Regions from separate parts of the Pseudomonas sp. JDS28PS106 genome, predicted to be linked through region 2. Evidence: predicted binding sites of a transcription regulator. Region 2 holds the regulator's gene; the other holds the start of a gene.
What was found. The regulator FliA, encoded in region 2, starts transcription of late flagellar genes. The targets are predictions, from matches to a motif close to CTAAAGTTTNNNNNNNNNNNGCCGNTAA.
Positions count from the first base shown of each region.

Region 1: the regulator FliA is predicted to act here: its motif matches at 1,040-1,067, upstream of TRP66_RS22760 (methyl-accepting chemotaxis protein).

Region 1 covers NZ_JBAJGT010000022.1:10,995-14,476, forward strand. Annotated here, with positions in the region: gene TRP66_RS22750 (DUF808 domain-containing protein) at 1-563, opposite strand, end outside; gene TRP66_RS22755 (hypothetical protein) at 642-854, opposite strand; gene TRP66_RS22760 (methyl-accepting chemotaxis protein) at 1,138-2,769, shown strand; gene TRP66_RS22765 (aldo/keto reductase) at 2,845-3,482, shown strand, end outside.
Region 2 covers NZ_JBAJGT010000009.1:68,884-72,365, forward strand. Annotated here, with positions in the region: gene flhF (flagellar biosynthesis protein FlhF) at 1-450, shown strand, start outside; gene fleN (flagellar synthesis regulator FleN) at 566-1,399, shown strand; gene fliA (RNA polymerase sigma factor FliA) at 1,396-2,136, shown strand; gene TRP66_RS15930 (chemotaxis response regulator CheY) at 2,388-2,762, shown strand; gene TRP66_RS15935 (protein phosphatase CheZ) at 2,782-3,482, shown strand, end outside.

The DNA of each region.
Region 1 (3,482 bases), on a different contig from region 2:
CCCGCGACCAGCCCGTAAACGCCCAGCGTGATGACCAGCGCGACGATCACCAGCACGCCGACCTGATCCAGGAACGGCCTGGACGACACCACGCCGAGCGCCAGTACGATGATCTCGGCCGACAGGATGAAGTCGGTACGTATCGCGCCTTTGATGCGCTCTTTCTCGAACGCGACCATGTCGACCTTGGCGTCGGCGGCGGCCGTCTTGCGCTCTTCGTGTACGGCACCGGTTTCGGGGTGCAGCCATTTATGGGCGATCTTCTCGAACCCTTCGAAGCATAGGAATGCACCGCCGATCATCAGCAATGGCGTGATCAGCCAGGGGACAAAGGCGCTGATCAACAATGCGGCGGGGACGAGAATGGCCTTGTTGAGCAGGGAACCCTTGGCAACCGCCCAGACCACCGGCAACTCGCGGTCAGCGGACACGCCGGTGACTTGCTGCGCATTGAGCGCCAGATCGTCGCCGAGCACACCAGCGGTTTTCTTGGTAGCGAGCGCTACGTCGTCGAGCAGCGTTGCGATGTCGTCCAGCAGGGTCAACAGACTTCCAGCAGCCAAAATGAATATCCTTGATCGATAGTGAAACGTGAACGACACGTATTGAATCACAGCCAGGGGTGATTGGCGTGACATCGTTCAGACCAGGACTGGCGTCGTTGGTTTACTGGCTACGGACATTGCCCTGCCTACTGTAGGAGCCAGCTTGCTGGCGAGCTGCCGCAGCGCGGCAGCACAAACCGCGTTGTCATTCATCGCCAGCAAGCTGGCTCCTACGGATACGCGCTGGAAATCACTGACTCCCAAACGCAAAAAACCCGCCGAAGCGGGTCGTTTTGCAAACATGACCATCCCGACATCCTGTCGGCGGCCTCCTGGCTATGGTCGATCCTCCCTGACCACCGCAGCGATCCATCGCTGCAGCTGTTGAATCGAATCCTACCCCCCACCAGCCGCCGAGAACATAGCCATTTGCCTGACTTGCTGTAAGTCATTACCTACATAAAGAGACCCGCGTAAAAAAACGTGACTCCCTGCTCAGGTTTGGTCATTTCGGGCCGAGACGCTTTAGAGAAGAACCGAAACCCAGCCGGGGCTTGCTCAAAACAACAATAAGGATATCGGGGAAATGACCATGAACTTGCGCAGTTTGACCATAGGCCGGCGGTTGTGGCTGATTCTCTTTGTCGCGGTACTGATGCTTTTCGTACTGGCGGCCGCCATGCTCAAGCAGATCCACGACGATCTGTATCGTGCCAAGGCCGAGAAAACGACGCATGTGGTGCAGACCGCCAGCGGCCTGCTCGCCTACTATCATGGGCTGGAAACCGCGGGCTCGCTGACTCGCGAAGCAGCGCAACAGCAGGCGCTTCAGGCGATCCGGACCCTGCGCTACGGGCAGAGCGACTATTTCTGGATCAACGATTTGCGCCCGGCGATGGTCATGCATCCGACCAACCCCAAGCTCGAAGGTCAGGACCTGTCCGGCATCCGCGACCCCGACGGGTTTGCCGTCTTCAACGAGATGGTGACGATCGCCCGCGGTAAGGGCGCCGGGCTTGTCGATTATCGCTGGCCCAAGCCTGGTGCCAGCGAACCGGTGAGAAAGACGTCTTACGTACAGCTGTTTCAGCCTTGGGGCTGGGTGCTGGGTTCGGGAGTCTATGTCGACGACGTCGCCGCCGAGTTCCGGCAGCAGGTGATCCATGCCCTGCTCTACAGCGCGGCCATCGTGCTGGTCATGATGGTGCTGCTCGGGTTGATCGTACGCAGCATCGTCAGGCCGCTTCGCACCGCCGTTCAGGCCATGGCGAACATTTCCAGCGGCGAAAGCGACCTGACCCGCACCCTGGAGACCGACGGCAAGGATGAGGTCGCCGAGCTGGCCCGGCATTTCAACGCTTTCGTCGCCAAGCTGCGCAACGTCGTAAGCCAGCTGCAGACGTCCGCCGTGGGTCTGGCCGGTGCTTCCACTGAACTGGGCCGCAACGCCGAGCAGGCTCAGTCGCGTAGCCAGCAGCAGTCGCAGCAGATGGACCTGGTGGCCACCGCCGTCAACGAGGTGACCTACGGGGTGCAGGATGTGGCGAAGAATGCCGAGCATGCCGCCAGTGAGATGCGTGACGCGGAATCCCAGGCGCAGCAGGGCCAGGTCAACATCGACAACAGTCTGCGGCAGATCGAACATCTGTCCGCGACCATCGGCCAGGCTGTCGAAGTCATGCAGACCCTGGCAAGCGAAAGCACTCAGATCGGCAGCGTACTGGAGGTGATCAGTTCCATTGCCGAGCAGACCAACCTGCTGGCGCTCAACGCCGCCATCGAAGCGGCACGGGCCGGCGAACAGGGTCGCGGCTTTGCGGTGGTGGCCGACGAGGTAAGGCTGCTGGCCCAGCGCACCCAGAAATCAACGGCCGAAATCCAGGCCATGATCGAACGCCTGCAGCGTCATTCCGATGCGGCGGTGAAGGTGATCGGCGATTCCAGCCGGTCTTCGCAACTGACCATCGAGCAGGCTCATCAGGCCGGACAGAGCCTGACCTCCATCAGTCAGGCGCTGCGTAATCTCAACAGCCTGAACGCTTCGATTGCGAGCGCCACGCTACAACAATCCCATGTGGTCGACGACATCAACCAGAACGTGACGCAGGCCGCTCAGCTCTCCCAGAGCACCGCTCTGGCGGCCGAGCAGTCGACCGACGCCAGCCAGCACCTGCTCGGACTGAGCGAGCAGCTCAACGGCCTGCTCAGACAGTTCCGCGTCTGACCTGCGCTGCGACGACCCGCATGGAACCTGATGCGGGTCTTGTTGCCAGAGGCCTATCACTGGGAGGGCGTATAGATGCGCACACTGCAAATGGCCGGCCACGACGTGCCGGTCCTGGGCCAAGGCACCTGGCACATGGGCGAGAACGAAGATCGGCGCTCGGCCGAGATCGCCGGGCTGTGCCTGGGCATCGAGCAAGGGCTGACCCTGATCGATACCGCCGAGATGTATGCCGAAGGTGGCGCCGAGGAAATCGTCGGCCAGGCGATTGCCGGGCAGCGGGACAAGGTGTTCATCGTCAGCAAGGTGTATCCGCACAATGCCGGTCGCGCCGCCATGCAGCGCTCCTGCGAAGCGAGCCTGCGGAGGATGAAGACCAACCATATCGATCTCTATCTGCTGCACTGGCCGGGTCAGCACCCGCTGGAGGAAACGGTCGAAGCCTTCGAGCGTCTGCGCGAGGCGGGCAAGATCGGCCGCTGGGGCGTGTCCAACTTCGATGTCGCCGACATGATCGAACTCGACGGGATTCAGCGGCCCGACTCGCCCTGCGCGACCAATCAGGTGCTCTACAACCCGGAACAGCGCGGGATCGAATTCGACCTGCTGCCCTGGTCCGCCAGCCGGGGTCTGCCGACCATGGCCTACTGCCCGATCGGTCAGGCCGGTGACCTGCTGCACCACCCCGCCCTGCAGGAAGTCGCCCGGCGCCA
Region 2 (3,482 bases):
GCGCTGGAGCCGCTGATTCGCAAGCGCGTGGTATTGATCGATACCGCCGGCCTGCAAGCCAGCGATCCTGCGCTGCGTCTGCAACTGGAAAGCCTGGCGGGTCGTGGCATCCGCTCGCGCAACTATCTGGTCCTGGCGACCACCAGCCAGAAGCAGGTGCTGTCAGCCGCGTACCACAGTTACAAGCGTTGCGGCCTGGCCGGATGCATTCTGACCAAGCTGGACGAAACCGCGAGCCTCGGCGAAGTGCTGAGCCTCGCAATCAGCCACGAATTGCCCGTAGCGTATCTGACCGACGGGCCGCGCATTCCTGACGACGTGCATCTGCCGCGCCGCCACCAGTTGGTGAGCCGTGCCGTAAGTGTGCAGATGCAGGACGAACCGAGTGAGGAAGCGATGGCTGATATGTTTGCCGACCTCTATCACACCCCCGGCAAGAGAGTGGGTTAAGTGATGGGTACCAGTGGAATGTCCCTGCATCAATGGTCTGCCAAGCATCGTTCGGATTCGAGCATGCAGCCCGTAATGTGGCTTCGGTCTACGCAAGACAAGGTAAAGAAATAACATGGGCAGCATGCATCCCGTACAGGTCATCGCGGTGACCGGTGGCAAAGGTGGCGTAGGCAAGACGAACGTGTCGGTGAACCTTTCACTGGCCCTGGCCGAACTCGGCCGGCGCGTCATGCTGCTCGACGCCGATCTGGGTCTGGCGAACGTCGACGTGCTGCTGGGTCTGACGCCCAAGCGTACGCTGGCCGACGTCATGGAAGGTCGTTGCGAACTGCGCGATGTGCTCCTGCAGGGGCCGGGCGGCGTGCGCATCGTGCCCGCCGCTTCGGGTACCCAGAGCATGGTGCATCTGACGCCCGCGCAGCACGCCGGTCTGATCCAGGCGTTCAGCGAGGTGGGCGACAATCTCGATGTGCTGGTGATCGACACGGCCGCCGGTATCGGCGAGTCGGTGGTGAGCTTCGTGCGCGCGGCCCAGGAAGTGCTGCTGGTGGTCTGCGACGAGCCGACTTCCATCACCGACGCCTACGCGCTGATCAAGTTGCTCAACCGCGACTACGGCATGAATCGCTTCCGGGTGCTCGCCAACATGGCGCAGAGCCCGCAGGAAGGCCGCAACCTGTTTGCCAAGCTGACCAAGGTGACCGACAGGTTCCTGGACGTGGCGCTGCAGTATGTCGGCGCTGTTCCTTACGACGAGTGCGTGCGCAAGGCGGTGCAGAAGCAGCGCGCGGTGTACGAAGCGTTTCCCCGTTCCAAATGTGCGCTGGCCTTCAAGGCCATTGCCCAGAAAGTAGATACATGGCCCTTGCCGGCCAACCCAAGAGGTCATCTTGAATTCTTCGTCGAACGGCTTGTTCACCAGACCAGCGCAGGTTCCGTCCAATGACTGCGAGCGGATTTCAAATGTATAGCAAGGCTTCCAGAAACTCGCAGTACGAGCTGATCGAGCGCTACGCGCCGCTGGTCAAACGTATCGCTTACCATCTGCTGGCGCGTCTGCCGGCCAGCGTTCAGGTCGAGGACCTGATCCAGGCCGGCATGATCGGTCTGCTGGAGGTGTCGACCAAGTACGACTCCACCAAGGGCGCGAGTTTCGAGACGTATGCCGGCATCCGGATTCGTGGCGCGATGCTCGACGAAGTGCGCAAAGGTGACTGGGCACCCCGTTCGGTGCATCGAAACACGCGCATGGTCAGTGACGCGATTCGCGCAATCGAAGCGAGAACCGGCCGTGACGCTAAAGATCACGAAGTTGCTGCCGAACTCCAGTTGAGTCTCGACGATTACTACGGGATTTTGAACGATACCCTGGGCAGCCGACTGTTCAGCTTCGACGACCTGTTGCAGGACGGCGAGCATGAAGGGCTGCACGAGGACGGCGCGAGCGCTTCGCTCGAACCGTCGCGCGATCTGGAAGATGAGCGCTTCCAGGCCGCGTTGGCCGATGCAATTGCCAATCTGCCGGAGCGCGAGCGTCTGGTATTGGCGCTGTACTACGACGAAGAGCTGAACCTCAAGGAAATCGGTGAGGTCCTGGGGGTCAGCGAATCGCGGGTCAGTCAGTTACACAGCCAGTGCGCCGCTCGTTTGCGGGGGCGTTTGGGAGAGTGGCGAGCGCGTTGACAGGCAAGGCGCGTCCAGTGGGCGCGCAGTGACTGGAACTGGCTGTGCAGAGCGTTACGTGGTAATGGGACGGATCGAACAGGCGGCCTTGCGGGTGAAGACCCGAAGGCCGCTTGAAGTATGTGGCTGTCGTTGTGCCAAGCCCGTCGTGTTTCGTACAGCCGGGGGTGTGCTGTGCCAGTATTGATTGAACAGCGCGTTCAGGTGCTGAACGCGTCAAAGACTGCTTGGAGGTCGAATTGGACAAGAACATGAAAATCCTTATCGTCGATGACTTCTCGACGATGCGGCGCATCATCAAGAACCTGCTGCGTGACCTGGGGTTCACCAACACATCGGAAGCGGACGACGGTATTACCGCGCTGCCGATGCTGCAAAGCGGCGCCTTCGATTTTCTGGTGACCGACTGGAACATGCCTGGCATGTCCGGTATCGATCTTTTGCGTCAGGTCCGTCAGGACGAACGTCTGAAGAATCTTCCGGTGCTGATGGTGACCGCCGAAGCCAAGCGGGAGCAGATCATCGAAGCTGCCCAGGCCGGCGTGAACGGTTACGTGGTTAAGCCTTTTACCGCCCAGGTGCTGCAAGAGAAGATCGAAAAGATCTTCGAACGCGTCAATAGCTGAGGCATGCCGCGAGGGCGCTATGGAGAACAAAGATTCGTTGGGTGACTTCGAAGCCACCCTCAAGAGGCACGCACAGGAACTCGTCACCAGTCTTGAAAAAGGCCGGTTCGGCGATGCCGTGCAACTCATCCATGAGCTTAACCAGACCCGTGATCGCGGCCTGTACCAGGAAGTCGGCAAACTGACCCGCGAGTTGCACAGCGCGATCGTCAATTTCCAGATCGACCCGCACATGCCGCAAGCCGAAGAAGTGTCGCAGATCACTGACGCGACCGAGCGTCTGTCATATGTGGTGCGACTGACCGAGGGTGCGGCCAATCGCACGATGGACCTGGTCGAGCAAAGCACGCCGTTGATGAACAGCCTCAGCGCCGACGCCAAGGCGTTGAGCGAGGACTGGGGACGTTTCATGCGCCGCGAAATCGGCGCCGAAGAGTTTCGTGATCTGGCCAAGCGGGTCGACGGTTTCCTGACGCGTAGCGAAAAGGAAACCCACGCCGTTGCCACTCACCTCAACGACATCCTGCTGGCCCAGGATTACCAGGACCTGACCGGTCAGGTGATCAAGCGGGTAACGCAGCTGGTGACCGAGGTAGAGAGCAATCTGCTCAAGCTGGTGCTGATGGCCAGCCATGTCGATCGCTTCGCCGGGATCGAGCATGACGCCGAAGCGCTGCGTGCTGAAAAAGATCCCAAAAAACATCTCACCCAGGGTGAAGG